DNA from 3 places in the Streptomyces sp. NPDC005496 genome. Region 2 is predicted to be linked to each of the others. Evidence: riboswitches for the same ligand, from Rfam matches in the RefSeq annotation. Region 2 holds a riboswitch; each other region holds the start of a gene.

Region 1 (10,188 bases), on a different contig from region 2:
CTGCCTGGGCGGGGGCCGCGACCAGCACCACGCCGGTCGTGAGGGCGGCCAGGCCGGCGGCGGTGAGGGCCTTCTTCGGGGAGGCGACGCGACGGATGACGGAGACGGACACGAAGCACCTTTTCTTCGGGGACGGGGACGCGCCGGCATGCCGGGACCGCGCGGAGGCGGCGGGGGCACACTGCGGCGCCGCGACCCGGGAGGGCACGTCGGCGCCTGGCGACTCCTCCAGAGAAACAGGCCCACCCGGTGTCCGCAATGACCCCTTTTACTAGTGGTGGTCGCAAGCGGGGGAGAAGTGCCTTCTGTGACCTGGCTCTCAAAGCCCAGGTCAGCGCCCTGGACGTCGGGTACATGTCACCACTGGCGGCTACGACCCGGGTTAGTTGAGGACCAAGGTCCTGTGGGCCGCCTCACGCCCGCTCTCACGGAGCGTGCGCGCGGGTGACGCGCTGCGGCCGGCGGATGTGACGCGGGCCGCACGACGTCACGGCTCGAACGTGACCGGGGTCTCGAAGGCGGCCCGGCGGGTGGCCCGGCGCAGCGCCCGCAGCAGGGGACCGCCCACGGTGAGGGTCAGGGCGACGGTGACCACGGCCCGGCCCAGGTCCCAGCCGAGCGAGGTCGCCAGGCAGTAGGCGAGGAACCGTACGAGGTTCTCGTGGACGGGGTCGTGGGGGTCGAAGGCGACGCTGGAGGCCATCGAGTGCAGGAACGGCCAGCCCGCGAGGTTCATGACCGTCCCGTACGCGACCGCCGCGAGGCAGCCGTAGGCGGCGAGCATCGCCAGCTCGCCCCGGCCGCGCAGCCGGTCGGGGGCGGGCAGCAGCCCGGCGCCCATCGTGAACCAGCCCATGGAGAGCATCTGGAACGGCATCCACGGACCGACACCGCCGGTGAGCAGGGCCGACGCGAACATGGTCACGGCCCCGAGGACGAAGCCGAAGCCGGGCCCGAGCACCCGCCCGCTCAGCACCAGCAGGAAGAACATCGGCTCGATCCCGGCGGTCCCGGCGCCGATCGGCCGTAGCGCGGCACCGGTCGCGGCCAGCACGCCGAGCATGGCGACCGCCTTGGGACCGAGGCCGGACTCGGAGATCGTCGCCGCGACGACGGCGACCAGCAGTACGAGGAGGACCGCGAAGAGCCAGGGCGCGTCCTGGCTGTGCGCGTTCACCTGGGCGCCGGGGTCGGCGAGGAGCGGCCAGCCGAACCCGCCGACGCCCACCGCGCCGACCAGCACGAGGGCGGCGACCGAGCGCGGGCCGAGGCGGACGGCGCGGGGCCGCGGCCGGCCGGTGGACGGGGATCCGCTCACGCGAGGGCCTCCCGTATCTGGGCGACGGTGAGCCACCGCTCGGGGGCGAGGATCTTCGTAACCTGCGGGGCGAAGGACGGGGAGGCGACGACCACCTCGGCCGTGGGACCGTCCGCGACGATCTCGCCGTCGGCGAGGATCACCACCCGGTGCGCCAGTTCGGCGGCGAGCTCCACGTCGTGCGTGGCCAGCACGATCGTGTGGCCTTCCGCCGCCAGGGCGCGCAGCACGGCGACCAGGCGGGCCTTCGCCGCGTAGTCCAGGCCGCGGGTCGGTTCGTCGAGCAGCAGCAGCGGGGGGCGCGCCGTCAGGACGACGGCCAGCGCGAGGGCCAGCCGCTGGCCCTCGGACAGGTCGCGCGGATGCGTGCCGTCCTCGATGCCCGGCAGCAGTTCGCGCACCAGCGCCCGGCAGCCGCCCGGTTCGGCGCCCGCGTCGCGGTCGGCCGCCACGCACTCGGCGGCCACCGTGTCCGCGTACAGCAGGTCCCGTGGTTCCTGCGGTACGAGTCCGACGCGGCGCACGAGGTCGCGCGGGGCGGTGCGGTGCGGCACCGACCCGCCGACCCGTACCGATCCCGCGGCGGGTTCGACCAGCCCGACCAGCGCGGCGAGCAGGGTCGACTTCCCCGCGCCGTTGCGGCCCATCAGCGCGATGGTCTCGCCCGGGGCGGCCGTCAGGTCCACCTGCCGCAGCACCTCGGCCCGGCCCCGACGGACGGCGAGGCCCTCGACGGCGGCCGTGGCCGGGGGAGCGGCGTCGACCGGCGAGCGCCTGAGCGCGAACCGGGGGCGGCGGGCCGCAGTCCCGGCCGGCCCGGGATGCCGCGCCGTGCCCGGCGCCGGCACCGGTGCCGGGGTGCGCGTCGCGAGGCGTTCGCGCAGCGCCCCGGCGGTCCTGCGGGCGTCGCGCACGGTCAGCGGGAGCGGCGACCAGCCCGCGAGGCGGCCCAGCTCCACCACCGGCGGGTACACCGGGGAGACGGCCATCACCTCGGCCGGGGTGCCGAGGACGGGCGCGGCCCTCGGGGCGGGCAGCAGGACCACGCGGTCCGCGTACTGCACGACCCGCTCCAGCCGGTGCTCCGCGAGGAACACCGTCGTCCCGAGGTCGTGGACGAGGCGCTGGAGGACGGCGAGGACCTCCTCGGCGGCGGCGGGGTCCAGCGCGGACGTCGGCTCGTCGAGGACCAGCACCCGGGGGTGCGGCGTCAGCACCGAGCCGATGGCGACCCGCTGCTGCTGGCCGCCGGACAGGGTGAGAAGGGGACGGTCGCGCAGGTCGGCCAGACCCAGCAGGTCCAGCGTCTCCTCCACCCGCCGCCGCATCACGTCCGGGGCGAGCCCCAACGACTCCATGCCGTAAGCGAGTTCGTCCTCGACGGTGTCCGTGACGAAGTGGGACAGCGGGTCCTGGCCCACCGTGCCCACGACGTCCGCGAGTTCGCGCGGCTTGTGCGTGCGGGTGTCCCGCCCGGCGACGGTGACCCGGCCGCGCAGGGTGCCGCCGGTGAAGTGCGGGACCAGACCGCCGACCGCGCCCAGCACCGTCGACTTGCCGACCCCGGACGGGCCCGCCAGCAGCACCAGTTCACCCTCCGGGACCTCGAAGTCCAGCCCCTGGACGGCCGGTTCCGCGGCCCCCTCGTACGTCACCGAGACGTCCGTGAAGCGGATCATGAGGACTCCTTGGGGGTGGGGGCGACGACGGAGGGCAGCAGCCCGAGCAGGATCGCCGCTGCGGGCCACAAGGGGAGGGCGGGTGCGGTCAGCGGGACGACGCCGGGGTGCAGGGCCGCCGGGTCCCGCGAGCCGGCCACGACCATCAGCGCGGCCACCGCGACCCCGGAGGCCGAGACGAGCCAGGCCCGCGGGCCCCAGGCGTCCGGCCGGTAGCGCGTGCGCAGCGTACGGCGTCCGCCCAGCCACAGGCCGCCGAGCGCGGCGGCCACCCCGGCGACGAGCACGGGCAGCCCGTACGTCCCGCCCTCCGCGGTCAGCACTCCGTAGGTTCCCGCGCAGACGCCGAGCAGCCCGCCCAGGGTGAGCGCGGACGTGGTGCGGCGGACGGCGGCCGGGACCTGGGCGGTGCGCCCGTACCCGCGCGCGTCCATCGCCGCCGCCAGCGCGACCGAGCGCTCCAACGCGCCCTCCAGAACGGGCAGTCCGACCTGGAGCAGACCGCGCAGACCCCGGTCGGGGCGCCCGCGCAACCGCCGGGCCGCCCGCAGCCGCTGGACGTCCGTGATCAGGTTCTGCGCGTACGTCAGCGCGACGACCACGGCGACGCCCGCCTCGTAGAGCGCGCCCGGCAGCGACTTGAGCAGCCGGGCCGGGTTCGCGAGGGCGTTCGCCGCGCCCACGCAGGACAGCAGCGTGGCCAGTTTGAGGCCGTCGTACAGCGCGAAGACCAGTCCCTCGGCGGTGACGTCGCCGCCGATGCGCACGCCCTCGGCCCAGTCCGGCAGGGGGACCTCGGGGAGCGCGACCAGGACCCGCTCGCCGGGGATGGGCGAGCCGAGGAACACGGCGAACACCAGGCGCACGGCCAGCACGGCGAGGGCCAGCTTCATGAACGCGCCGTAGGAGCGGGCCCAGGGCGCGTCGGTGCGGCGGACGGCCACGACATAGCCGGCCACGCCGACGAGCAGGCCGAGCAGGAGGGGGTTGGTGGTGCGGGAGGCGGCGGTGCCCAGGCCCAGGGCCCAGATCCACCAGGCGCCCGGGTGGAGGGCGTTGCCGCGGTTCGCCTCCACGGTGAAGGGGCGGCGGCGCCGGGGCACGGAGCCGGGGAAGCGCTCACCGGGCTCGCGGCGGGGCCCGCCCCCTCCCGGGGGACGGCGGTCCTCGGCCGGGGCGGGACGGTGGTTCTCGTCCGTCGTCACAGGTGCCACCTCGCTCAGTGCCGGCGGCGCCGGGCCTGCCATATCGCGGCCGCCCCCAGCGCCGCCACCGCCGCGAGGCCCGCGAGCAGGCCGGCCGAGGGGCCGGAGCCCCCCGAACCGGACTCGGACGCGGACCGCGGCCGTGCCGAGGAGTCGGGGTCGCCGGCCGCGACCTGTTCGCCGCAGCCCGTCCGCGGGTAGCCCGCGATGGCGCACAGCAGCGCGTTGGTGTCGTAGCGCAGCGGCTTGGCGACGGCGGCGAGCGCGTCGGCCGTCGTCGCGTCGGTGCCGACGCGCGCGCAGGCCGTGCGGGCGCGCGGCGGCGTCTGCCCGGACGGCGCGTCCGCGGCCGTACCGAAGTCCAGGACGAGCGCGATCCGCTTCCTGCCGTCGCGGGCGGGCGTCCCGCCGCAGACGGCGTCGAAGTCCGGCTTCGTACGCGGTTTCGTGGCGCGCGAGGAGTCCTCGCTCACGGCGAACCGGAAGCCCTGCACGTCGCCGTCGGAGGGCCGCGCGGTCGACGGGCCCTGCGTGGCGTACGTCCAGGAGCCGCCGCTCAGGTCCCAGAACGACCAGTAGCGGTAGCCGACGGCCTGGGCCTGCCCGGCCCCGCCGAGCACCAGGAGCAGCACGGCGAGGACGGCGGCGGCACCGCGCCGGGTCACGGCTGGCGCTTCCTGTTGCGGCCGCTGATCAGGAAGCCGACGCCGATACCGGCGACCAGGCCGACACCGACGATCCACCACACGCCGAGGCCGCCTTCCTCGTCGCCGTCCTTCTTCTTCTCGCCCGGGGCGTCCGTCTGGCCGGCGGACTGGGGCGCGGGGCCGGTCGCGGCGAGCCGCGCCACGAGGTCGGTACCGCCGAAGTCGCGCGGGTCGGTGCCGGTGGCGTGCGCCGCGAAGATCAGCTGGGCGTACGCGGCGGGACCGGACTTCGCGGCCCACGCGCCTGAGTTCTTCTCCAGCCAGGCCAGCGGCTTCTTCGTGTCCTCGGTCCGGCCCGCGGCGGCGAGCGCGACGACCGCGTCCGCGGTGTTGCCGTGGTCGGGCTGGTCCTTCGCGCCGGGCATCGCCGACGTGAGGTGCGAGGTGCCGCGCAGGGCGCCGGCGAGGTGGGCCGCGCCGTTGCGGGCCGCGTCCCCGGGCGTGAGCTTCTTCGGGTCCGCGCAGTCGGCGCCGTCCGCCGCCTTGCCGGCCTTCGCCGCGAACCCCTTGCCGAGGGCGCCGAGCACGCCGGCCGCCGTCGCGTCCTCGTTGGCCGCGAGGGCGCCCTTCTTGTCGGGCTGGTAGGCGAAGGCGCCGCCACCGTCCTCGTCGCACGGGACGGACAGCTTCAGCAGGGCGTCGTACGGGGACCTGCCGTCCTTGGCGGTGTCGCCGGGCGCGGTGCCCGAGGCGGCCAGGGCGCCGATCACCACGGACGTCGAGTTCGCGTCGCTGGCCCCGCCCGCGGCGAAGCCCCAGCCGCCGTCCTTGTTCTGGACGGACTTCAGCCAGGCCACGGCCTTGTCCCTCTCCGCGTCGTGACCGCCGAGCGCGGCGAGCGCCTGCACGGCGGCGGCCGTGCTGTTGGTGTCCACCATCGTCTTGGCGCCGCACTTCGCGGACGCGTCGGCGCGGTACGGGGCGAAGGCGCCGTTCGCGCACTGCTGACCGGTCAGCCAGTCGACGGCCTTCACGGCGGGCTTCACCCCGGTGGTGTGCTGGGCCAGCAGCGTGAGCGACTGCCGCCAGACCCCGTCGTAGGTGGGGTCGGCGGAGCCGTAGAGGCCGGAGGGGAGCGCCTGGGACGGTGAGGCGGACGGGGACGAGTCGTCGGCGAGGGCGGCGGATGCGGCCGCCGTACCGATCACGGCGGTGACGGCGAGTACCGCGGCGCTGCGGCGAACAATCATGACTCTCCCTGCGGGGAGCCGGGCAGCACCGGGCACGCTGGAGTACCGGGTGGCTCCGGCCCCGTATCCCTCGACGGTGCCGGCCAGCGGCGGGCTGCCGATGGCGCGAGCCGGTCACGTCCCGCGCGAGGCGATCCGGCTCACCGTCCGGCGGACGGTTCACGGTTGCGGGTCAGCGCCGGAATTGCACCGGCTTCCCCCCGTACGGGTGTGATGACGACGCGCTCACTCTACCGGCCCGTAGCCAGGCGCCCGTGGGCCGCCCGTGCGGACCCCGTGGGCGGGGCCGGCACGGGCGGCCCGGAAGGTCGCGGCCGACGGCGACGACGGGGAGACCGCCCGGTTCCGGCCGGAGGCGGACGCGGCGAACCGGACCCCGGTGGCCTGACGCCGGGACGCGCGGCACGGCGCGCGCCGGGTCAGGGCGTGCGTGCGGGGACCGTCGACTCCAGCGGTTGGCACAGGACCAGGGCGAGGTCGTCGTCGGGCGCACCCCCGGTGTGCGTGGTCAGCCGGGTGTAGAGCGCGTGCAGGGCGTCGTCGGGCAGGGGCTCGCGCAGGGCGAGCGCGGCCTCGCCGAGCAGCGGGAAGGCGTTGCCGTCCGGGTCGCGGGCCTCGGTCAGGCCGTCGGTGTAGAGGAGGAGCCGGTCGCCGGGCTGGAGCCGTACGCGGTACTGACGCGTCTCGGGCGCCAGCCCCAACGGCGTGCTGGGCACCCCGGATTCGAGCAGCTCGACGCGGTCGCCGGAGCGCAGCGGCGCCGGATGGCCGCAGTTGACCAGCCGCACCTCGCCGGGCGCGAACTCGGCGAACACCGCGGTGACGAAGTCCTCGGGGCCCAGTTCCGGGGCGAGCCGGGCGTCGAGGCCCTCCGCCAGCACCGTCAGGTCCGGTGCGGTGTAAGCGAGTTCACGGAATCCGGTGATGGTGTCGGCCGTCAGCCTGAGGGCGTCCAGGCCGTGCCCGCGCACGTCACCGACGAGGACCCGCAGTCCGTACCGCGTCATCGCGACGTCGTACAGGTCCCCGCCGACCGTCGACTCCAGGGCGGCGCAGTGGTAGCGGGTGCAGACCTGCGTCCCGTCCAGGTTCTTCGAGATGGGCCGCAGGATCGCCTCCTGGGTGACCCGGGCCACCTCGCGGGCCTGGACCAGCATCCGGTCCAGGAGTTCGCGCTGCCGGGCCGCGTACACGGTCAGGGCGCAGCCGAGCACGAGTCCGCTCCAGCGCACGGTCAGCTCCAGGGGCGGCACCTCCTCGGCGAGGCCCATGACCAGTCCCAGGGCCGCCGAGCAGCAGCAGACCAGCAGGGTGGACCGCGGTCCGAGCCGGACGCAGGCCGTCAGCGGGGCGATGAGCAGCATCGTGATCAGGGAGGGGACCTGGTCGAAGAGCAGGTCGGGGACCGCGATCAGCAGGCAGACGGCCAGCGGCGCGGCCGGCAGGCGCGGGCTCCTCTCACGTGCGTCCGTGCGGCCCGCGTCCCTGGCGGTCATCCATTGCCCCTGCTCCCTCGCGGTCATCCTCCGACGATCTCCGACTATCGCCCGTCACCCTCCGACCAACAGGGGGTTGATCGCATCTCTTCGGAATGTGCCGGGAAGTGGCGGCACATCAGGGCTTTGTGTCCGAGTTCGGTGAGCCGTGCGCGGTGTGGGACTGCTCTCGTCACACTGTGCCGTGTGTCCCAGCCATCGAACGGTGACCGACCGGGCAACCTCCCGCCCGAGACCCGCAGCTTCGTCGGCAGGCGTGCCGAACTCCAGTGGCTCGACCGGGCGTTGGACCCCGGAGTGGACGCCGGACGGCTGGTGAGCGTCGTCGGGACCGGCGGGGTGGGCAAGACCCGGCTCGCCCTGCGGGCCGCGGGCCGCGCCGCCCCGGACGCGTACCCGGACGGCGTCTGGCTGGTCGAGCTGTCCCCGCTGCACACCGCGGGACTGGTCGGCCTCGCCGTGGTGGAGGCGCTGCGCCTCGCCGACCGGTCGACGGCACCGGTCACCGACGTGCTCGCGCAATGGGCCCGTGACAAACGGCTGTTGCTCGTCCTGGACTCCTGCGAGCACGTCCTCGCGGACTGCGCCGCCCTCGCCGGGACCCTGCTGTCCGCCCTGCCCGGACTGCGCGTCCTCGTCACCAGCCGCGAACCCCTCGGCCTGCCCGGCGAGCGGGTGCTGCGCCTGGAGCCGCTGCCGGTGAAGGACGACGCCGTGGAACTCTTCGCCGACCGCGCGGCCGCGGCCGACCCCGCCTTCGTCCTGGACGACCTCAGCCGCGCCGCCGCCACCGCCGTCTGCCGCCGCCTCGACGGCATCCCCCTCGCCATCGAACTGGCCGCCGCCCGCCTCGCCGACCTCTCCGTCGAGGAACTGCACGGCCGGCTCGTCGAACGCCGCCCGCCCTCCCGGCTGGACCTGTCCACCCCGACCGGGGACGCGGGCCCGCCGCGCCACCGGACGCTGCGCACGGCCATCGGCTGGAGCCACGAACTGTGCGCGCCCCAGGAGCGGTTGCTGTGGGCCCGGCTCTCGGTCTTCGCGGGCGGCTTCCGCGCGACGGCCGCCGAGGACGTGTGCGCGGGCGGACCGCTGCCCGCGGGACGGGTCGGCGCGCTGCTGGACCGGCTCGTCGAGCAGTCCATCGTGGTGCGCCACCGCACCGACCCGGCCCGCTTCCGGCTCCTGGACACCGTCCGGGAGTTCGGCGCCGACTGGCTCCGCGCGCTCGGCGAGGAGCCCGCGGTACGGCGGCGGCACCGCGACCACTACCGGGCGCTGGCCCGCCGCGGCTGCGCCGAGTGGAACACCGGACGCCAGGTCCCGTGGTGCGAGCGCGTCCTCGACGAGCACGCCGACCTGCGCACCGCCCTGGACTGCGCGCTCGCCGAACCCGACGGCCGGACCCTGGAGATGGCCGCCGACGTCGGCTTCCTCTGGCGCCACTGCGGCCATCTGCGCGACGCCCAGCACTGCCTGGACCAGGCGCTCGCCGCCGACCGGGCCGCCGGCCACCCCGCCGCCGGCCCCGTCCGCGTCCGCGCCCTGTGGACCCGCGGCGCCGTGGCCCTCCTCCAGGGCGACCTTGAGGAGGCGGCCGGCTGGGCGGCGCGGTGCGCGGACCTGGCCCGGGAAGAGGGTGACCCGGTGGCCGTGGTCGCCGCCGCCTATGTGACCGGCGGGCAACTCGCCCTGAGCGGTCGGCTCCGCGAGGCGGTCGAGGTGCTCTCCGCGGCGGACCGGCTCCCCGTCCGGGCGGACGGGCTCGGCGCCGCCCAGCTCCAGGTCCGCCTCGCGCTGTCCTTCGCCCATCTGCTGGGCGGCGGCTACGACGACGCCCGCTCGGTCGCCCAGGAGGTGCGCGCCGCCTCGGTGACGCACGGCGAGAGCTGGGCCGGGGCGTTCGCGGACTGTTTCCTGGCCCAGACCGACCTGGCGCGCGGCGACGTCGACGCGGCCGTCCGCAACGCCCGCACCGCGCTCGCCGGGCACGCCCGCCTGCACAACACCGTCGGCGCGGCCATGTCCCTGGACGCGCTGGCCGCCGCCCTCGTCGCGGCCGGCGACGGGGAACGCGCGGCCCGCCTCCTCGGCGTCGGCGCGCGGGTCTGGGAGCTGACCGGACGTGCCCACATGGACTCGCCCGACCTCAGGGCGACCCGCCGCGCCCACGAGGCCCGGATCCGCGGCGAGATCGGCGACACGGCCTACGAGCGGGCGTACGGGGAGGGACGCGCCATGCCGTACGCCCGGGGCCTGGCCTACGCGACGGCCGGGACGCGCTGACCGCCGCCGGGCCGTCCCCGCCCGGCGGTCAGACGGCCACGTACGTCACGGGATCGCTCCCCGGTACCGTCTCCGCCCGGCCCAGTTTCACCAGCCGCCGGACGTGGGCCTCGGCCTCCGACACCGCGATGTTCCGGGAGGCGTACGGGATGCGGTCCCAGGGGCGGTTCCACTCCATGCGCTCGGCCAGCTGCCAGGCGGTGAGCGGGACGCGGAGCAGCGCGAGGAGCCCGGTGAGCCGCTCCTCGTGGTGGCCGAGCAGCGCCCGTACGCGCTCGGAGGCGTCGGTGAAGGCGTACTGGTGGGC
Region 2 (10,188 bases):
CGTACGGCGCGTAGGGCGGCACGCGGTGCCAGCCCTCCCGCGCGTAGAGGGCCCGGGCCTCCGGCTGCAGGGCGCCCGTCTGGAGCCACAGCCGCTCGACGCCGAGCTCCCGCGCCGTCGACTCGACGGCGCCGAGGGCGGCCCTGGCCAGGCCGCGCCCGCGGTGGTCGGCGTGCACGAACACGCGCTTGACCTCGTGCCGGTCCGGCAGCCTGCGCAGGGACGCGGTCACCACGGGGACGTCGTTCGCGTAGCCGATCCAGGTGACGACGATCTCGTCCGCCGACGGCTGCGGCGCACGTACGCGCCGGTGCTCGACGGGGGCGTAGCGGGGGGCCAGTTCGGCGGACATCAGCTCGCGCAGCCGGACCGCCGCGGCGGCGTTCCAGCTCTCGGACTCCCACCTCAGGGTGGCGGACGGCAGGCTCATGGTGCTTCCTCGCGGGGGACGGGCACGGGGTGCGGACGCCCGTGGACCTGCATGGTCACCCCGGCCGAGGACGCGTGTCCTCCCCTTCGGCGCGATGTTCGCAAGACGGAAACAGTGCGTTCGCAGAAGCCCGGCGCGACTCGGCGCGCGCCTTGGCGCGGCTGCCCGACGGCCTGGTGATGCCGGGCCGGCCGCTCCGGTCAACGGCCTTGTGACGCCGGCCGTTCGCTCCCGCCCCGCCCGTCCCGCCCGTCGTGTCGGCCGCTCGCGGGGCAGCGCACACCTCACCACCGGGGCACCCGGCGCCGGCCCCGGTGGACGAGGCGGCCCCGCCAGCCGTGGGGCCGCGGGCGCGGCCCCGGAGTGCTCTCAGTGGGCGCCCGAACCGCCGCCGCCGAAGGAGCCGCTGGAGCCGCGGCTCCACCGCTGCCTGGTCCGGTCGCGGCTCGGCCGGGAGGCGATGTTGCCGTGCGCCGCCAGCTCGTACGGCGTCAGCCGCCGGCTGCTGCGGGGCACCTCGTCGGGCTCGCGGTTCTCGCTGACCTCGAAGACCGGGCCGCTCTCGGGCGGTTTCGGCTGTTCCTCGGGCCCCGGCCGGTCGTTCTCCCTGCCGCGTATCCGGCTGTCCATCCACATGGCGCCGGCCAGCAGTGCCACGACGGCCAGCCCGATCGCGAGCGGCGCGAAGCCGGCCACCAGACCGCGGTCCGCAGCCATGTCGATCCCTGGTGTGCTCATGGCGCATCCGTCCCTCGTGTGGTCCTGGCGCGCGAGTACCCCCCGGCCCACGGGCGAATCGGAATGACAAATTCCGATCGGTCGGCCGCCGTCCCGGCGGGGCGTGGCCGTGGACGCCGGGTTTGACAAGGGAGACCGGGGCAACCCGGACCAGGTGACCTCAATGACATCTGAGCAGGAGCTCTTCCGGTTCCTGGAGGACCGTTTCACCTGCGCGCAGTCGTGCACGGAGTGTGCGCGGGCGTGCGCGCTGCGCGCGAGCCTCGTGGAACCGGACGGGCCGAAGGAACAGGAACTCGTCCGCCGCAAGGGCATCATGTGCGCGGAGGTGTGCGACGCGACGTGCCGCATGCTGTCCGAGCAGGCGGGCCTGGACGAGGCGGGCATGCGCGTCCAGCTGGAGTGGTGCCGGGACGTCTGCCTGGAGTGCGCCGACGTCTTCGACGACCACCCCGGCGCGCAGGACAGCGCCAAGGCCTGCCGCGAGTGCGCCCAGGCTTGCACCGACTTCATGGCCACGCTCCGCTGAGACCGGGCTCTCGCGGCTTCGGGTCCGGCACTTGGGCGGCACCGCCGGCATTTCCGGCGCGCGCGACGTCGACGGGGCCGGACCGCCGTACGCACCGGCGAAACGCGGCCGTCCTGCCTGGGTCGTCTCAGCCGCTGTCCGTGCCGGGTGACGTCAGTCGCCGTCCGCGCCGAGGTGGTCTCAGTCGCCGCCCCTGTCGAAGCGGTCTCAGCCGGCCTCGGTGCCAGAGCCGTCTCGGTCCGCTTCCACGCCCGTGAGGGGGCGGCCGACCCGGACGTTCCAGCGGTCCGCGCGGCCACTGAGTTCCGTGGCGGTCAGCGGCGGTACGTCGATCCGCCAGAACGCCGTCTCGGGCACCCCGAGCGCCCTCACCACCGCCGCCCGTACGACCTCCGGTTCCACGACGGCGATCACGCGTCCCGAGAGCTGCGCCGCCGCGTCCAGCCGCCCGGCGACCCGGTCGCACAGGTCCCGCACCGACTCCCCGCCGTGCGGAGCGGCCTTGGGGTCGGCCAGCCAGCGCACGACCGCGTCCGGCTCCCTCGCGCCCACCTCGTCCAGCGTCGCGCCGCGCCAGCGACCCACGTCGAGACCGGCCAGCGCGGCCACCTCGACGGCGTCCAGGCCGAGCGCGCCCGCGCTGTCACGGCAGCGCGCGCTGGGGGAGACCCACACCTCACCCCTCGCCGTGAGCGTGCCGGCGGCAGCCCGCGCGAGCCGCAGACCGGCCGCGTCGGCGGGGCAGCCGTCGTCGAAGCGCGCCTCGCGCAAGGCCCTGCTGGACGCCGCTGAGATCAAGGTCACTCGGGTCGTCATGGATCCGCTTTCGTGGTCGTGATGGTGCCGTCCCCGTGCCCAACCTCCGTGCGCGGCGGGCGAGTTGACGACCCGCGGGCGCCCCGGGGCGCGCTCCTCCGGACTCATGCGCCCTTGGCCGGGCCTCCGCTTCGCGGTACGGTCTCGACGATATTGACGACGGTCCGGCGGAAGCCCGGTGAGAATCCGGCACGGTCGCGCCACTGTAAGCCAGGCAACGGCCGCCCCCTCCAAGGGCGGTGAGGGCCCGGCAAGTCAGACCCGCAGCCGTCGTCCTGTGCACCACCACGATGGGACGCGAGTTCCCCAGGAGGTCCTGCCACATGGCGCAGTCCGTCGCTCAGCCGGCCGTCACGCCCACCGCCGTTCCCGCGAAGCTGCCGATCAGCGCGATCGCCCCCTGGGCGGTCTTCTTCGGCATCCTGATGCTGGTCCTGCTCTACTTCGTCGGCGCCGAACAGGGCGCCACCTCGCTCGTCTCCGGTGAGAACGTGCACGAGTGGGTGCACGACGCCCGCCATCTGCTCGGCTTCCCCTGCCACTGACGGCGACAGGGAAGCGTACGAGTCGATGAACTCGGCAACAGTGAGAAACCTGCTGGTGCGCGGCATGCTGGCGGGTCTCGCCGCCGGCGTGCTCGCCCTGGTCGTCGCGTACTTCCTCGGCGAGTCGCGGGTGGACGCCGCGATCGCCTACGAGGAATCGCACGCGCACCATCACGAGCACGGCATGGAGGCGGTGACGCGCACCATGCAGTCCACCGGCGGCCTGGCCACCGGTGTGCTCGTCTACGGCGTCGCCTTCGGCGGCATCGCGGCCCTCGCGTACTGCTTCGCCCTCGGCAGGATCGGCCGCTTCGGGCCGCGTGCGAGCGCGCTGCTCCTTTCGACGGCGGGGCTCGTCGCGGTGTACGTCGTGCCGTTCCTCAAGTACCCGGCGAATCCGCCGGCGGTGGGGGACGCCGACACGATCGGCAAGCGCACGACGCTGTACTTCCTGATGACGGTGCTGAGCGTGCTGCTCGCCGTCGCCACCGTCATCCTGGGCAAGCGCCTCGCGCCCCGACTGGGCAACTGGTACGCCACCTTGGCGGCGGGCGCGTTCTTCGTCGCCGCCGTGGGCCTGGCGTACGCGTTCCTGCCGGCGTTCGACGAGGTGCCCAAGGACTTCTCGGGCACCTTGCTCTGGCAGTTCCGGCTCGCCGCGCTGGCGATCCAGGTGACGCTGTGGACCTCCTTCGGGCTCGTCTTCGGCGAGCTGGCCCACCGGCTGGCGGTCGGCGGGACGCCCCGGGTGACGGGGCAGGGTGAGGAGAAGGCGTCCGCCGCCCCGGCGGCTTCCGCGGCGCCCTGAGCGTGCACGAACGACGGGCCCCGGACGACCGGGGCCCGTCCGCACGCGCCGGAGGGACGCTTCCGGCCGGAGCCGCGTGCCGGTGCCCGGTGAGCGCGCGTCTCACCTCAGCCGTTCGAAGCCGTCCAGCATCGCGGTGAGACCGGTCTCGAACCGCGCGGCGGCATCCTCGTCGGCGCCTTCCGGCTCCGGGTGCCGCACCGCCACGCTCAGTGCGTGCCCGACGGTGAACTCCCGTAGACAGCGCGCGACATGGGCTGCCTGCGACGGATCGAAACCGGCGGCTGCGAGGTGCCCGGTGAGCCGTGCGCACACGTCCGCCGCCGCCCGTGAGCGCACCGGGTGCGTCGCGAACACCGCGACGGCGTGCGGGTGGTCGAGCAGGGTGGCCCGCAGTCGCAGGCAGTACTCCCCGGCCACGGTCCGCCAGGACTCCTCCCAGGGCAGCGATTCGAGGTCGGCCTCGGCGAAGAGGAGTTCGGCGACGCCGTCGAAGAGCGCGTCCTGGTCCTCGAAGTAGCGGTACGCGGCCATCGGGTCGACCCCGAGGCCCGCGCCGAGCTTGCGCATCGAGAAGGCGCGCAGGCCGTTGACGTCGATCAGCGCCAGGGCCGCCGCGGCGATGCGGGAACGATTCAGCGCCGGTCTGGGAGGAGGGGGCGTCGGGCCGGTCCCCGCTGCGTGTCTGTCGGTCTTCATGAGACGAGTCGGTCCAGGTTCGTGGTCGGGCCGCTTCCGGCACCGTTCGGAAACCGGTCGGGGGGCCGGTTACGGAACTCCCCGCATGCTACGTCCGGCGCGTCGTCCGGAACATGGGCGGTACGGCGGCACGGGCGCTCGCGTGCGCCCTCGCCGGGGCCGGGCCGCACGAGCCTTCGCGTATGCCCCGCCTGGACCGGGCCGTACGAGCCTTCAGTGCGCCCTCACTGGGACCGGCGGGACCTGCCGCTCCCTCCCGGCGCGTCATCGGCATTCCCAATTTCTGGAACGAGTTCTACTGTGTGCGCCGTCGAGTCCGGGTGGGACCTGCCGATCCACTGGGAGCCAGGAGGCGCCGTGCATCTCGAATACACGCCCGAGCAGCAGCGGTTGCGGACCGAACTGCGCGGCTACTTCGCCCGGTTGGTGCCGGACAACGCCTACGCCCGCCACGGCGAGCCGGCGGCCCAGAAGCGCTTCTACCGCGAGACCGTCCGCCGCCTCGGCGCGGACGGCTGGCTCGGCGTGGGCTGGCCCCAGGAGTACGGCGGGCGCGGACTGAGCCCCATGGAGCAGTTCATCTTCTTCGACGAGGCCGCCCAGGCGGGGGTGCCGCTGCCGCTGATGGCGCTGAACACGGTCGGCCCGACCCTCATGCGGTTCGGCACGGACGAGCAGAAGGCGTACTTCCTGCCGAAGATCCTCTCCGGTGAGATCGACTTCGCCATCGGCTACAGCGAGCCCGACGCGGGCACGGACCTGGCGGCGCTGAGGACGAAGGCGGTGCGGGAGGGGGACGAGGCCACCGGCCACTACACGGTGAACGGCCAGAAGATCTGGACGACCAACGGCGACACCGCCGACTGGGTCTGGCTCGCCGTGCGCACCGATCCGGACGCGCCGCCGCACAAGGGCATCACCATGCTGCTCGTGCCGACCTCCGACCCCGGCTACTCCTGCACCCTCATCAACACCCTCGCCTCGCACGACACGACGGCGAGTTACTACGAGAACATCCGTGTCCCCGCCTCGCGCCGGGTCGGCGAGGAGAACAAGGGCTGGCAACTGATCACCAACCAGCTCAACCACGAGCGGGTGACCCTCGCCGCCCACGGGACGATGGCGATCCGCGCCCTGCACGACGTGCAGCGCTGGGCGATGGAGACCAAGCTCGCCGACGGCCGCCGCGTGGTCGACCTGCCCTGGGTGCGGCGGCGCCTCGCCCAGACGCACACGCGGCTCGACGCCATGAAGCTCCTCAACTGGCAGATGGTGAACGCCGTCCAGGAGGGCACCCTCACCCCGCAGGACGCCTCCGCCGTCAAGGTGTACGGGTCCGAGGCACGCCGGGACGCCTACGCCTGGCTGATGGAGGTCGTCGCCGCGCCGGGGGCACTGAAGGAGGGCTCGGCGGGCGCCGTCCTCCACGGCGAACTGGAGCGCGGCTACCGCTCGGCGGTGATCTTCACCTTCGGCGGCGGCAACAACGAGATCCAGCGCGAGATCATCGCGTGGATCGGGCTGGGCATGCCGAGGGTGCGCCGGTAGAAGCGGGGCGGCGGAGGTCGGAGCGCCGTACTCAGGGCCGGGGCTCGGGGTGGTGCCGGCTGGGGCCGTGGTGCCGGGGGTGCGTCGTGCCCTCGGCGCGGGCCGGGGCGCGTGACGGCTCGGCGCCCTCGGGACGCACCCCGGCCAGGGTGAGGGCGAGAAGCCGGTCCACCGCGGCCTCGGACGGCAGGTCGCCCGCCGCGGCCAGGGCGTGCAGGCAGTAGCTCGCGAGTTCGGCGGGCGCGATGTCGTCGCGGACGGCGCCGGCCCGGGCGGCCTCGGCCAGCAACTCCTCGATCATGCCGTGCAGTTCCCGCTGCGCCTCGACGACCCGGTGGTCACGGTGAACGCCGACAGGTCCCCGTCATGGTGCTTGCGCGACACCCGGGTGAGGAGTGCGAACGCGGGTCCGCGGTGAACGGTGCGGAGCCCGGACGGCGGCCGGGGCCGAGCGGGCCGGACGTCCGGCCCGCCGCGGCGCGGGTCAGAGCCGGCCGAGGATGCCCTTCAGCTGCTCGACCTCCGCGGACTGGCTGGTGACGATGTCGCCGGCGGTCTTCACGGCGTCGGCGTTCTCACCCTTCTTCTGCTCGTCCTCGGCCATGCCGATCGCACCGTTGTGGTGGTCGATCATCATCTCGGTGAACATCTCGTCGAACTCGGCGCCCTTCATGCCCTTGAGACGCGCCATGTCCGTGCCGGACATCATGCCGTCGCCGCCGCCGTGGTCCATGCCGGGCATGGATTCCATGGAGGTCGGCTCGTTCCAGGACGTGAGCCAGCCCTTCATCGTGCGGATCTCCGGGGCCTGAGCCTTCTCGATCTTCGTGGCGAGCTTCTTGACCTCCGGGTCAGAGGCACGGTCGGGGGCGAGCCGGGCCATCTCCAGCGCCTGCTCGTGGTGCGGGATCATCATCTGGGCGAAGGCGACGTCCGCGTCGTTGAAGGAGCCGGCCCGGGCGCTCGCCGACGCGGAGCCGTCGTGGCCGCCGTGGGCCGTACCGCCGCTGCCTCCGTCGCCGCCGCAGGCGGTGAGGAGCAGCGCACCGGCGGCGAGGGCGCCCGCGGTGACGGCTCGGCGGACGGGCGTGCGGCGCTGGGCGCGGGTGTGGGAAGTCATGGTGAATCCACCTCGTGTGCTTGGTTCTTCGGCTGTTCCGGCGCAGGCGAACCCGCGGGAGCGCATGGCGGCGCGCCCGACGGGAGGCGGTACGGCCTACAGCCGCAGAACCGACAGACGGGTGAGATCGGGCCCGCGGGGCGGCGGATCGGGCCGCGGTACGCCGACGATCCGGGCGAGCAGTCCGGCCGACCGCTCACGGCGGCGGGCGAACGCCGACGCGAGGAGCGCGGTGATCACCCACGCACCGAACAGCACCGCCATGCACAGCGAGAGCATGTCCATGGCCATGGCCGGTTCGTGAGAGGAGGACGAGGCCGACGTGGCCGCGAGGCCGGCGTCATCGAGAACGCCGCCGGTGGCGGCGGGTTCGTTCCCGTGACCCGGGTCGGCCGTGTGCGAGGTGTCCGCACGCATCGCCTGCGTGTGGGACACGGTGCTCATCGTGGCGTGGGACGACTCGCGGGGATGGCCCACGGTGTGCATGACGAAGACGCCCAGGGCGAGCACGACGACGAGCAGCAGATGCCCCATGGCACCTGCCGCGCGTACCTGGCGCCTCGCCCTCACGGGTGACTCCGTCATCGGCTGCTGCGGACCTGTCACCCCGACAGTACCGAAGGGACGGGCCCGAAGCCGCGCACGGGTGACGGTCGCAGCGCGAATGCGGGGGAGCGGCGGAGAAGCCTCACCGGGAGGCGGCCGGGATCCCTCCCGTGCCTTGAGGAGCGGCGACGGGCGCGGCCACACTGACCGGATGGACGCCGAACAGCGCGGGGCCGACCCGGGACTCTTCACCCCCGCGTCGGTGACCTGGCAGATGCACGCGGACCCCATGATGTGGATCGCCGGCATCCGGGCGCTCTACCTCCAGGCGCTGCATCCGCGCGCGGTCCGCGGGGTCATGGAGAACGCGGACTTCCGGCGCGACGCCTGGGGCCGGCTGATGCGCACGGCGGATTTCGTCGGGACCACGACGTACGGCACCACCAAGGCGGCCGAACGGGCGGGCGCCCGGGTGCGGAAGATCCACGGCATGCTCCGGGCGACGGACCCCGCCACGGGGGAGCCCTACGGTGTCGGCGAGCCCGACCTGCTGCTGTGGGTGCACTGCGCCGAGATCGACTCGTATCTCCACGTCCTGCGCCGCTCGGGCTTCCCGCTCACGGACGCGCAGGCCGACCGCTACGTCGCCGAACACCGCACCAGCGCCCGGCTGGTGGGCCTCGACCCGGACACCGTGCCCGCCGACCGGGCCCAACTCGCCGCGTACTTCCGCGGGATGCTGCCCGAGCTCGCCGCGGGAGCCGACGCGCGCGCGGTGGACGACTTCCTGCTCCGGCCGCCGACACATCCTCTGCTCGTCCCGGCGCGCGCCCTGCTCTGGCGGCGCGTGGCGCGGCTCGCGTACGGCGCCCTGCCGCCGTACGCCCACGCCCTGTACGGCAGACCGGCCCCGCCCCCGGCCAGGGTGACCCGGCGCCTGCGGGCCACGGGCACGGCGCTCCGCTGCGTTCCCGCGGGTCTGCGCCGGCAACTGCCGCCCCGACACGTACGCCGCGCCGTGGCCCGCCTCGGCCCCGACGCCCGTCCGGCACGGTACGAGGCCGGCGGACGGCTCGCTCCGTAGGACGGCCCGCGCAGGGCGCGGGGGCGGCGGGGCCGTCGCACGGGCGGCGGAGGCCGGGTTCGGTACGGTGCCGGCCCCGACCAGGTCGACTCATAGCCGTCCGGCCCGGTGGGCGCCGCCCCGACCGGCCGGCGACCAGCGGTACGGCGTCCGGCCCGATTCGAGGCCGGTACCGGGTGCCGCCACGTCCGGGGCCCGTCCGCCGTACGGCGGCTCGTCCGCACGCCTCTGGCCCGCCCTGATCATCGCGTGCTACCAAGAACCATGTCTGCACACGAGCGATATGACGCCGTGATCGTCGGCGGCGGTCACAACGGACTGGTCGCCGCCGCCTACCTGGCCCGGGCCGGACGGTCCGTGCTGGTCCTCGAACGACTGGGGACCACCGGCGGCGCCGCCGTCTCCACCCGGCCGTTCGCCGGCGTCGACGCACGCCTGTCGCGCTACTCGTACCTGGTCAGTCTGCTGCCCCGGAAGATCGTGCGGGACCTCGGCCTGGACTTCCGGGTCCGCGGGCGCACCGTCTCCTCGTACACCCCCGTGGAGCGCGACGGCCGGTCCACCGGGCTGCTCGTCGGCGGCGGCGAGCGGCGCACCCGGGAGGCCTTCGCGCGGCTGACCGGCGCCGACCGCGAGTACGCGGCATGGCAGCGCTTCTACGGGATGACGGGCCGCGTCGCCCAACGGGTCTTCCCGACCCTCACCGAACCGCTGCCCACCCGCGAGGAGCTGCGCCGGCGCGTCGACGACGAGGACGCGTGGCGGATCCTCTTCGAGGAGCCCATCGGTGCCGCCATCGAGGAGAACTTCGCCGACGACCTGGTGCGCGGCGTGGTGCTCACCGACGGGCTCATCGGCACCTTCGCGGACGCCCACGACCCCTCCCTGCGGCAGAACCGCTGCTTCCTCTACCACGTGATCGGCGGCGGCACCGGCGCCTGGGACGTCCCCGTCGGCGGCATGGGCGCGCTCACGGACGCGATCGCCGCCACGGCACGGGCCGCCGGCGCCGTCCTCGCCACCGGCCGCGAGGTGGTGCGGATCGAGACGGACGGACGGGCCGCCGAGGTCATCCACCGCGGCGCGGACGGCGGGGAGGCCGTCGTCGCGGCCCGGCACGTCCTCGTGAACGCCTCGCCGCAGGAGCTGGCCGCCCTGGTCGGCGACGCCTCGCCGGCCCCCGCCGAGGGTGCCCAGTTCAAGGTGAACATGCTGCTCAAGCGGCTGCCGAGGCTGCGCGACACGTCCGTGGACCCGCGCGAGGCGTTCGCCGGGACCTTCCATGTCGCCGAGGGGTACGAGCAGTTGGCGGCCGCGCACGCCCA
Region 3 (10,188 bases), on a different contig from region 2:
GGCGAGGTCGGAACCGCCGAGGAAGACGGGGAGGTTCTTGCCGGACGGGCCGGGGACCACGAAGTTCTCGAGGTTGCCCTTGAGCTTGCCGGTCTTGTCGTTCTTCGGGTCCTCGGAGGTCGCGCCCTCCCAGGCGGCACCGAAGATCATGCCGGACTTGCCCTGGCCGTAGACGATGTAGCGGTCGGACTCGTCCTTGGTCTTGTCGCCGTGCATGTACTTGTCGACGACCGACTTGAACGCCTTGAGGCCCTTGACGGACTCCGGCGAGGAGAGGTTGCCCTTCCACTGGCCGCCGGACTCCTCGGCGATGGAGCCGCCGGCGTCGTAGACGAAGGACATCGCGGCGTACCAGTCACGGGTCGGCTGGTACCAGGCGCTGAACTTGTCGCCCTGCTTCTTCTGGATCTTGTCCAGGGCGGTGGTGAGTTCCTTGTACGTCTTCGGCGTGGACTTGACGCCGGAGGCGGCGGCGATGTCCTTGCGCCAGTTGCCGACGCGGCCACCGGCGTAGTACGGCACGCCGTAGGTCTTGCCGTCGTAGGTGACGGACGCCTTGAGGCCGTCCAGCCACTGGTCCGCGTTGTCGAACTTCGACGCGTCGACGGGAGCGAAGGCGCCCTTGACCATGTAGCCGAGCATCTCGGTGTTGCCCATCTCGACGACGTCGGGGGCCTTGTCGGTGGCGAGGACCGCGTCGAGCTTGGCGTTCTTGTCCGGCCAGCCGTAGTACTCGTGATTGATCTTGACGCCGGGGTGCTTCTTCTTGACCGCCGCGTCGGCGGCCTTGACCAGCTCGGGCCAGTTGTTCTGCGCGTCCACCGTCAGCCAGACGGTGAGTTCCTTGGCCTCCGCGCCGCCCTTGCCGCCCCCGGAGTCCTTGTCACTGTCCCCGCACGCCGCGATGGAAACCATCATGCCCGCGATACCGATCGCGGCTATCAGCTTGCGCTTCACGCCACCCTCCTCAGGGATGCCATAAACCCCCCTGCCCACCGCGGTGACCTGTGACGAGTACTGCCCGTGGGGCCGGGACCTGGACCAATGGTGTAGACCAGTACGGGGAGCTTGGCCTAGACCTAGAGGGGTGTCAAGGGTGAAGAAGACCCTCCAGGTGAGCGTTACGGGACCGACATATGCAGGGACCTTTCATTGCTCAACCGACAGAAGGGACAGGGGTGTTCCGGTGGCACGAACAGGGCACCCCGGACCTGGGCGGCGACCCTCCGACGGACGCGATGGACTAGACCAACGGGGACCCCGACGGTATATAGAGGGGATCACGGAGCGTGCGGGGGACACTCGCGCGCGAAGCCGTGCCACGATGTGAGCCGTGGCCGATCGGGTATGTCGGTCGCTTCGGCATCCGGAGCCGGGAAGGCAGAGCATGAGCACCGACGTCAGCAGTGCGGAGAACGAGGGTGGGGCACCCATCCGTACCGCGCGCGTGCCCAAGTACTACCGCCTGAAGAAGCACCTGCTCGACATGACGGAGACGCAGTCGCCCGGCACCCCGGTGCCGCCCGAGCGCACCCTCGCCGCCGAGTTCGACACCTCCCGCACGACCGTGCGCCAGGCACTCCAGGAGCTGGTCGTCGAGGGCCGCCTCGAACGCATCCAGGGCAAGGGCACCTTCGTCGCCAAGCCGAAGGTCTCCCAGGCGCTCCAACTCACCTCGTACACCGAGGACATGCGCGCCCAGGGTCTCGAACCCACCTCGCAGCTGCTGGACATCGGCTACATCACCGCGGACGAGACGCTCGCGGACCTGCTCGACATCACCGCCGGCGGACGCGTGCTGCGCATCGAGCGGCTGCGGCTGGCGAGCGGCGAGCCGATGGCCATCGAGACGACCCACCTCTCCGCCAAGCGCTTCCCCGCCCTGCGCAGGTCGCTCGTCAAGTACACCTCTCTCTACACCGCGCTCGCCGAGGTCTACGACGTCCACCTCGCCGAGGCCGAGGAGACCATCGAGACCTCGCTGGCCACCCCACGCGAGGCCGGCCTGCTCGGCACCGACGTCGGGCTGCCCATGCTGATGCTCTCCCGGCACTCGCTCGACAGGACCGGTCAGCCGGTGGAGTGGGTGCGCTCGGTGTACCGGGGCGACCGGTACAAGTTCGTGGCCCGCCTCAAGCGGCCTATGGACTAGATCGCCCGGGTCCCCGCATGAAGCGAGCCCTCATGAGTGCGGAAAACGCCGTCGTGGGGCATTCGCCGCCGCGGAGAATCCCCAGGTCGGGACCGATATGCGGACGGGGGGTTCCGTCTGCGTGACACCGTCGCCTACATTGCCTGCGCATTACACAGGTGATCAGCGAGGGGACGGAGCCGCGGAATGTCAGATGTGCCCGAAGTCAAGCCACCGGTGGTGACACCGGTCCGCGTGGTCATTGCCGTCTGCCTCGTCGCGCCGTTCGTGGCGATGCTGTGGGTCGGCTCCTACGCGAAGACCGACCCGACGTTCATCGGAATCCCGTTCTTCTACTGGTACCAGATGCTGTGGGTGCTCATCTCCACGCTGCTCACGATGACCGCGTACCAGCTCTGGCAGCGTGACCAGCGTGACCAGCGCGCCCGCGCGACGAAGGACGGGGGTGCGTCGAAGTGAACGACGGCGTGAACGGAGTCGCCCTCGGCGTCTTCATCTTCTTCTTCCTGGCCGTCACGGTCATGGGCTTCCTGGCCGCGCGCTGGCGCAAGGCCGAGAACGAGCACAGCCTCGACGAATGGGGCCTGGGCGGACGGTCGTTCGGCACCTGGGTCACCTGGTTCCTGCTCGGCGGCGACCTCTACACGGCGTACACGTTCGTCGCCGTCCCCGCGGCGATCTACGCGGCGGGCGCGGCCGGCTTCTTCGCGGTGCCGTACACCATCCTCGTCTACCCGCTGATCTTCACCTTCCTGCCGCGGCTGTGGTCGGTCTCGCACAAGCACGGCTATGTGACGACCTCCGACTTCGTGCGCGGGCGCTTCGGCTCCAAGGGGCTGTCGCTCGCGGTCGCCGTCACCGGCATCCTCGCCACGATGCCGTACATCGCCCTGCAACTCGTCGGCATCCAGGCGGTGCTGGACGTGATGGGCGTCGGCGGCGGCGAGAACACCAACTGGTTCGTGAAGGACCTGCCGCTGCTCATCGCGTTCGGCGTGCTGGCCGCCTACACCTACTCCTCGGGGCTGCGGGCGCCCGCCCTGATCGCGTTCGTGAAGGACACCCTGATCTACATCGTGATCGCGGTGGCCATCATCTACATCCCGATCAAGCTGGGCGGGTTCGACGAGATCTTCAAGGCGGCGGGCGAGAAGTACACGGCCGCCGGCGCGGGCGGGGTCGTGCCCGCCGAGGCCGGGCAGTGGACGTACGCCACCCTCGCGCTCGGCTCGGCGCTCGCCCTGTTCATGTACCCGCACTCGATCACGGCGACGCTGTCCAGCCGCAGCCGTGACGTGATCCGGCGCAACACCACGATCCTGCCGCTGTACTCCCTCATGCTGGGCCTGCTCGCCCTGCTCGGGTTCATGGCGATCGCGGCCGGGGTGAAGGTGCAGAACGGGCAGCTGGCGATCCCGCAGCTGTTCGAGAACATGTTCCCGGACTGGTTCGCGGGCGTGGCCTTCGCGGCCATCGGCATCGGCGCGCTGGTGCCGGCGGCGATCATGTCGATCGCGGCGGCGAACCTCTTCACCCGCAACATCTACAAGGACTTCATCAAGCCGGACGCGACGCCGCAGCAGGAGACCAAGGTCTCCAAGCTGGTCTCGCTGCTGGTGAAGGTGGGCGCGCTGGCCTTCGTCCTCACCATGGACAAGACGGTCGCGATCAACTTCCAGCTGCTGGGCGGCATCTGGATCCTCCAGACCTTCCCGGCGCTGGTCGGCGGCCTGTTCACCCGCTGGTTCCACCGCTGGGCGCTGCTCGCCGGCTGGGCCGTCGGCATGGTCTACGGCACCTTCGCCGCGTACGGGGTCGCCTCCCCGACGCAGCGGCACTTCGGCGGCAGTTCGAAGGAGATTCCCGGCATCGGGGAGATCGGCTACATCGGGCTGACGGCCTTCGTGCTGAACCTGGCGGTCACGGTCGTGCTCACCTTCGTCCTGCGTGCCGTGAAGGCTCCCGACGGCCTGGACGAGACGTCGCCGGAGGACTACACGGCGGACGCCGGGGACCCGGGCGTCCAGGTGGAGCTGCCGCCGGCCACGGCGGGCACCTCGCACTGAAGTCCCTCTCGTACACACCATGTCGGGCCGCCGGAGGAAAACCGGCGGCCCGACGTCGTTCCCGTCCGGCAGACTCACCCGCATGGACATCATCGTCAGGCGGGCGCTGCCCGGGGAGTACGGGACGCTCGGGGAGATCACCGCACAGGCGTATCTCGGTGACGGTCTGCTCGACTTCGGGGAGGGCGACGGCTACCTGGTGCACCTGCGGGACGTCGCGCGGCGCGCCGCCGCGGCCGAGGTCCTGGTCGCCGTGGACCGGGACGCCACCGTGCTCGGCGGGGTGACGTACGTGCCGTCGGCCGGCAACGCCATGGCCGAGCTGGCCCGTCCCGGCGAGGCCGAGATCCGCATGCTGGCGGTCGCCCCGCAGGCGCGCGGAAGAGGAGCGGGCGAGGCCCTGGTGCGCGCCTGCGTCGACCGCGCGCGGGCCACGGAGGGCTGCGTCCGCGTCGTGCTGTCGACCCAGCGGACCATGCGCGCCGCGCACCGGATCTACGAGCGGCTCGGCTTCGTCCGGACCCCCGAGCGCGACTGGAATCCCGTCCCGGAGCTCGACGACATCCTGCTGCTGACCTACGAACTGACGCTCTGACAGCTGCGTCCACCGCGGCCGACTGACACCCTCCGGAGCCGACACGACACAACATGTGGGGGTGCGTCGACGGCCCGGCACAAGATGTATGCTCATGCTCGCTGTCGCCGCAGGGGAATCCGGTGCGAATCCGGAACTGTCCCGCAACGGTGTACTTGTGCGTGTTCGCGCACACGGTCAGTCCGAGGACCTGCCGACAGTGCGCCCGGCCCGTCCGGTCCGGGTGCCCAGACGTCCGGGCCTCGTGGAGTGGGCCGGTGGACGCACGCGTACCCGTGCCGGGGTGACGTGTGCCCCGCTGCCCTCCCTCCAGGCCCCGTGCCGAGCGAGGGAGAGCCCCACGTGACCATCGCGCCAGCCGATCCGGCCGCAGCGACACCGTCCGCGACAGCGGCGGAGACGGACGGTCCCGGTGCCGCGTTGCTGCGGACCCTGACCGACCTCACCGCAGACCTCCCCGGCGCCGACCCCGGCCGGGTCGCCGCCGCCGCCCTGCGCGGCCGGTCCGCGCGGGCGGACGGGGCGGAGCTGCGCGAGCTGGCCACCGAGGCCGCGGCGGGACTCATCTCCGAGGACCCCGTCTACTCGCGCCTCGCCGCCCGGCTGCTGACGATCGGCATCGCCGCCGAGGCCGCCTCCCAGGGCGTCACCTCCTTCTCCGCCTCGGTCGCCGTCGGCCACCGGGAGGGGCTGATCGCGGACCGCACCGCCGAGTTCGTCCGCCTGCACGCGGAGCGCCTGGACGCGCTCGTGGACACCGCCGGGGACGACCGCTTCGGCTACTTCGGCCTGCGCACGCTGCACAGCCGCTACCTCCTGCGGCACCCGATCACCCGGCAGGTGATCGAGACCCCGCAGCACTTCATGCTGCGCGTCGCCGCCGGCCTCGCCGAGGACGACACCCCGCGCGCCGTCGACGAAGTGGCCGCGCTCTACGGCCTGATGAGCCGGCTCGAGTACCTGCCGTCCTCCCCCACGCTCTTCAACTCCGGTACGCGGCACCCCCAGATGTCGTCCTGCTACCTCCTCGACTCGCCCCTGGACGAGCTGGACTCCCTCTACGACCGCTACCACCAGGTGGCCCGCCTCTCCAAGCACGCCGGCGGCATCGGCCTGTCCTACTCCCGCATCCGCTCCCGGGGTTCGCTGATCCGCGGCACGAACGGGCACTCCAACGGCATCGTCCCGTTCCTGAAGACCCTGGACGCCTCGGTCGCCGCCGTGAACCAGGGCGGCCGGCGCAAGGGCGCGGCGGCGGTGTACCTGGAGACCTGGCACTCCGACATCGAGGAGTTCCTGGAGCTGCGCGACAACACCGGCGAGGACGCCCGCCGTACGCACAACCTGAACCTCGCCCACTGGATCCCGGACGAGTTCATGCGCCGGGTCGACGCGAACGGCGTCTGGTCGCTGTTCTCACCGTCCGACGTGCCCGAGCTGGTCGACCTGTGGGGCGAGGAGTTCGACGCCGCGTACCGCGCGGCCGAGGAGGCCGGGCTCGCGCGGAAGACGATCCCGGCCCGGGACCTGTACGGCCGGATGATGCGCACGCTGGCGCAGACCGGCAACGGCTGGATGACCTTCAAGGACGCCGCCAACCGCACCGCCAACCAGACGGCGGAGCCCGGGCACACCGTGCACTCCTCGAACCTGTGCACCGAGATCCTGGAGGTCACGGACGACGGGGAGACCGCGGTCTGCAACCTGGGCTCGGTCAACCTCGGGGCGTTCGTGGTGGACGGGGACATCGACTGGGAGCGGCTGGACGAGACCGTCCACACCGCGGTGACGTTCCTCGACCGGGTCGTGGACATCAACTTCTACCCGACCGAGCAGGCGGGCCGCTCCAACGCCCGCTGGCGCCCGGTGGGCCTCGGCGCGATGGGCCTCCAGGACGTCTTCTTCAAGCTGCGGCTGCCCTTCGACTCCCCGGAGGCGAAGCGGCTCTCCACCCGGATCGCCGAGCGCGTCATGCTGGCCGCCTACGAGGCGTCCGCGGACCTCGCCGAGCGCAACGGCCCGCTGCCCGCCTGGGAGAAGACCCGCACCGCCCGCGGTGTGCTGCACCCCGACCACTACGCGACCGAGCCGGCCTGGCCGGAGCGGTGGGCGGCCCTGCGCGAGCGGATCGCGGCCGTCGGCATGCGCAACTCGCTGCTGCTCGCCATCGCGCCGACCGCGACGATCGCCTCCATCGCCGGCGTGTACGAGTGCATCGAGCCGCAGGTGTCCAACCTGTTCAAGCGCGAGACGCTGTCCGGCGAGTTCCTCCAGGTCAACTCCTACCTGGTGGACGAGCTCAAGCGGCTCGGCGTGTGGGACGCGCAGACCCGGGAGGCGCTGCGCGAGTCGAACGGCTCGGTGCAGGGCTTCACCTGGGTGCCGCAGGAGGTGCGGGACCTGTACCGCACGGCCTGGGAGATCCCGCAGCGCGCGCTGATCGACATGGCCGCCGCCCGGACCCCGTACCTGGACCAGGCGCAGTCGCTGAACCTGTTCCTGGAGACGCCGACCATCGGCAAGCTCTCCTCGATGTACGCGTACGCCTGGAAGTCGGGCCTGAAGACGACGTACTACCTGCGCTCGCGTCCCGCGACCCGCATCGCCCGCGCCGCCCGGGCGCAGACCCCCGTCCCCGTGCAGGCGGCCCCGAACGCCGACGCCGACGCCGTCGCCTGCTCCCTTGAGAACCCCGAGTCCTGCGAGGCCTGCCAGTGATGTCCAGCGAGACCAAGAACCTGCTCGACCCGGGCTTCGAGCTGACGCTCCGCCCGATGCGCTACCCGGACTTCTACGAGCGCTACCGGGACGCGATCAAGAACACCTGGACCGTCGAGGAGGTCGACCTCCACTCGGACGTCGCCGACCTGGCGAAGCTGTCACAGGGCGAGCAGCACATGATCGGCCGGCTCGTCGCGTTCTTCGCGACCGGCGACTCGATCGTCGCGAACAACCTGGTGCTGACGCTCTACAAGCACATCAACTCCCCGGAGGCGCGGCTGTACCTGTCGCGCCAGCTGTTCGAGGAGGCCGTGCACGTCCAGTTCTATCTGACGCTGCTCGACACCTATCTGCCGGACCCGGAGGACCGCGCGGCGGCCTTCGACGCGGTCGAGAACATCCCGTCCATCCGGGAGAAGGCCGAGTTCTGCTTCCGCTGGATGGACTCGGTGGAGAAGCTGGACCGGCTGGAGTCGAAGTCCGACCGCCGCCGCTTCCTGCTGAACCTGATCTGCTTCGCGGCGTGCATCGAGGGGCTGTTCTTCTACGGCGCCTTCGCGTACGTCTACTGGTTCCGCAGCCGGGGTCTCCTGCACGGCCTGGCGACCGGCACCAACTGGGTGTTCCGCGACGAGACGATGCACATGTCGTTCGCGTTCGAGGTGGTCGACACGGTCCGCAAGGAGGAGCCCGACCTCTTCGACGAGCGGCTGGAGGAGCAGGTGACCGCCATGCTGCGGGAGGCCGTCGAGGCCGAGCTGCAGTTCGCGCGCGACCTGTGCGGTGACGGCCTCCCGGGGATGAACACGGACTCCATGCGGCAGTACCTGGAGTGCGTCGCCGACCAGCGCCTGACGCGCCTCGGCTTCGCCCCGGTGTACGGCTCGGAGAACCCGTTCTCCTTCATGGAGCTCCAGGGTGTTCAGGAGCTGACCAACTTCTTCGAGCGCCGTCCCTCGGCGTACCAGGTCGCGGTGGAGGGCTCGGTCGGCTTCGACGAGGACTTCTGAGCCGGGCGGGCGCTCCCCCGGGCGGCCCTGAGCTCGCGGTCGACGCGCCACTCGTGGCGCAGGCCGATCAGTGAGGGCAGGGCCAGGACCAGGAAGAGCGCGAGGACGGTGAGCAGGGCGACGGTGGTGTTCACGAGTGTCTCCATGAACACCACTGTCGCGCCGATCGCGCCCCGGGGTCAGTGGCAGTACTGCCGTAGACCCTCGAATTACTGCCACGTTCCAGGCACACTGGCGGCATGCTGAAAAACGTGGCCGTGGTCCTGCTGGACGGGGTGCACCCCTTCGAACTCGGCGTCGTCTGCGAGGTGTTCGGACTCGACCGCAGCGACGAGGGGCTCCCCGTGTACGACTTCGCCGTCGCCTCGGCGGGGCCGCGCACCCTGGGCACGCACGCGGGGTTCACGCTGACGGCCGAGCACGGCCTGGAGCGGCTGGAGGAGGCCGACCTCGTCGTGGTGCCGGCCGGCGACTCCTACGCCGACCGCGCGTACCCCGAGGAGTTGCTCGACGCGCTGCGCCGCACCGTCGAGCGGGGCGCCCGGGTGCTCAGCGTGTGCTCCGGTGTCTTCGTGCTGGGCGCGGCCGGGCTGCTGGACGGTCGGCGCTGCGCCGTGCACTGGCACCACGCGGACGCGCTGGCCCGGCAGTTCCCGCGGGCGGTCGTCGAGCCGGACGTGCTCTACGTCGACGAGGGCCCGGTGATCACCTCGGCGGGCACCGCCGCCGGCATCGACGCCTGCCTGCACCTCCTGCGCAAGGAGCACGGGCCCGAGGTCGCCAACGCCGTCGCCCGCCGCATGGTCGTGCCCCCGCACCGGGACGGCGGGCAGGCCCAGTACATCGAGCGGCCGCTGCCCCGTTCGCAGTGCGACACCGTCGGCGAGGTGCTCGTCTGGATGGAGCGCCACCTGGACCAGGAGGTGACGGTCGAGCAGCTCGCGGCCCGCGCCCACATGTCCCCGCGCACCTTCGCGCGCCGCTTCCAGCAGGAGACCGGCACCACGCCGTACCGCTGGCTGCTGCGCCAACGCGTGCTGCTGGCACAGGAGTTGCTGGAGGTCACGGACGAGACGATGGACGCGATCGCCGGCCGGACCGGCTTCGGCAACGCGGCCGCGCTGCGCCACCAGTTCATGCGCAGCCTCGGGACGACGCCGGGCGCCTACCGCCGCGCGTTCCGGGGTCCGCGGGCCGCCTGAGGCGCGGGGTGCGACCTCCCCCGAGGGCGCACCCCGCGGACCCGGCTCAGCGCGGCTCGGCCCTCAGCACCAGGTCGTGCGGGCGCAGGGTGATGCCGACGCGGGTCGCGTCGTTCGACCCGGCGACCTGCTCGAAGCGCCATCTGGCGGCCACCGTCGCCGTGATGAGCGTGAGCTGCGCCATCGAGAAGTGGTCGCTGGGGCACTTGCGGTTGCCCACGCTGAACGGGCGCATGGCGTACTTCGGCAGGTCCTTGGAGCGTTCCGGAAGCCAGCGGTCGGGATCGAAATCCAGGTGCCGCTCGTACGACCGGGGATCGCGCTGTATCGCGTACGGGCTGTAGACGATGTCGGCACCGGCCGGAATGCGATAGCCGCCCAGCTCGGTTTCGGTCACCGCCCGGCGCGTCAATATCCATACGGCGGGACGCAGTCGCATGGC

What was found. Region 2 has a riboswitch for cobalamin ahead of ACFYQQ_RS13985 (CbtB-domain containing protein). Riboswitches for the same ligand answer to the same signal wherever they lie in the genome.
Region 1: it holds a riboswitch for cobalamin, as region 2 does, so the genes downstream of both, ACFYQQ_RS05465 (prenyltransferase/squalene oxidase repeat-containing protein) here and ACFYQQ_RS13985 (CbtB-domain containing protein) in region 2, are expected to answer to the same signal.
Region 3: it holds a riboswitch for cobalamin, as region 2 does, so the genes downstream of both, ACFYQQ_RS10205 (ribonucleoside-diphosphate reductase subunit alpha) here and ACFYQQ_RS13985 (CbtB-domain containing protein) in region 2, are expected to answer to the same signal.

The regions. Positions count from the first base shown of each region.
Region 1 covers NZ_JBIAJQ010000002.1:192,430-202,617, reverse strand. The annotation lists gene ACFYQQ_RS05490 (transglycosylase SLT domain-containing protein) at 1-112, opposite strand, end outside; gene ACFYQQ_RS05485 (ECF transporter S component) at 488-1,318, opposite strand; gene ACFYQQ_RS05480 (ABC transporter ATP-binding protein) at 1,315-2,997, opposite strand; gene ACFYQQ_RS05475 (CbiQ family ECF transporter T component) at 2,994-4,100, opposite strand; gene ACFYQQ_RS05470 (SCO2322 family protein) at 4,217-4,867, opposite strand; gene ACFYQQ_RS05465 (prenyltransferase/squalene oxidase repeat-containing protein) at 4,864-6,099, opposite strand; cobalamin riboswitch at 6,207-6,340, opposite strand; gene ACFYQQ_RS05460 (PP2C family protein-serine/threonine phosphatase) at 6,519-7,595, opposite strand; gene ACFYQQ_RS05455 (ATP-binding protein) at 7,782-9,881, shown strand; gene ACFYQQ_RS05450 (MBL fold metallo-hydrolase) at 9,910-10,188, opposite strand, start outside.
Region 2 covers NZ_JBIAJQ010000004.1:335,883-346,070, reverse strand. The annotation lists gene ACFYQQ_RS14005 (GNAT family N-acetyltransferase) at 1-430, opposite strand, end outside; gene ACFYQQ_RS14000 (DUF6479 family protein) at 800-1,168, opposite strand; gene ACFYQQ_RS13995 (four-helix bundle copper-binding protein) at 1,332-1,697, shown strand; gene ACFYQQ_RS13990 (histidine phosphatase family protein) at 1,905-2,513, opposite strand; cobalamin riboswitch at 2,657-2,800, shown strand; gene ACFYQQ_RS13985 (CbtB-domain containing protein) at 2,837-3,058, shown strand; gene ACFYQQ_RS13980 (CbtA family protein) at 3,084-3,866, shown strand; gene ACFYQQ_RS13975 (TetR/AcrR family transcriptional regulator C-terminal domain-containing protein) at 3,969-4,565, opposite strand; gene ACFYQQ_RS13970 (acyl-CoA dehydrogenase family protein) at 4,923-6,113, shown strand; partial or broken gene ACFYQQ_RS13965 (hypothetical protein) at 6,145-6,453, opposite strand; gene ACFYQQ_RS13960 (DUF305 domain-containing protein) at 6,598-7,233, opposite strand; gene ACFYQQ_RS13955 (hypothetical protein) at 7,330-7,803, opposite strand; gene ACFYQQ_RS13950 (oxygenase MpaB family protein) at 7,991-8,863, shown strand; gene ACFYQQ_RS13945 (NAD(P)/FAD-dependent oxidoreductase) at 9,128-10,188, shown strand, end outside.
Region 3 covers NZ_JBIAJQ010000003.1:332,109-342,296, forward strand. The annotation lists gene ACFYQQ_RS10180 (extracellular solute-binding protein) at 1-957, opposite strand, end outside; gene ACFYQQ_RS10185 (GntR family transcriptional regulator) at 1,388-2,152, shown strand; gene ACFYQQ_RS10190 (DUF3311 domain-containing protein) at 2,339-2,611, shown strand; gene mctP (monocarboxylate uptake permease MctP) at 2,608-4,218, shown strand; gene ACFYQQ_RS10200 (GNAT family N-acetyltransferase) at 4,301-4,813, shown strand; cobalamin riboswitch at 4,867-5,026, shown strand; gene ACFYQQ_RS10205 (ribonucleoside-diphosphate reductase subunit alpha) at 5,156-7,531, shown strand; gene ACFYQQ_RS10210 (ribonucleotide-diphosphate reductase subunit beta) at 7,531-8,544, shown strand; gene ACFYQQ_RS10215 (hypothetical protein) at 8,457-8,690, opposite strand; gene ACFYQQ_RS10220 (GlxA family transcriptional regulator) at 8,784-9,746, shown strand; gene ACFYQQ_RS10225 (cytochrome P450) at 9,793-10,188, opposite strand, start outside.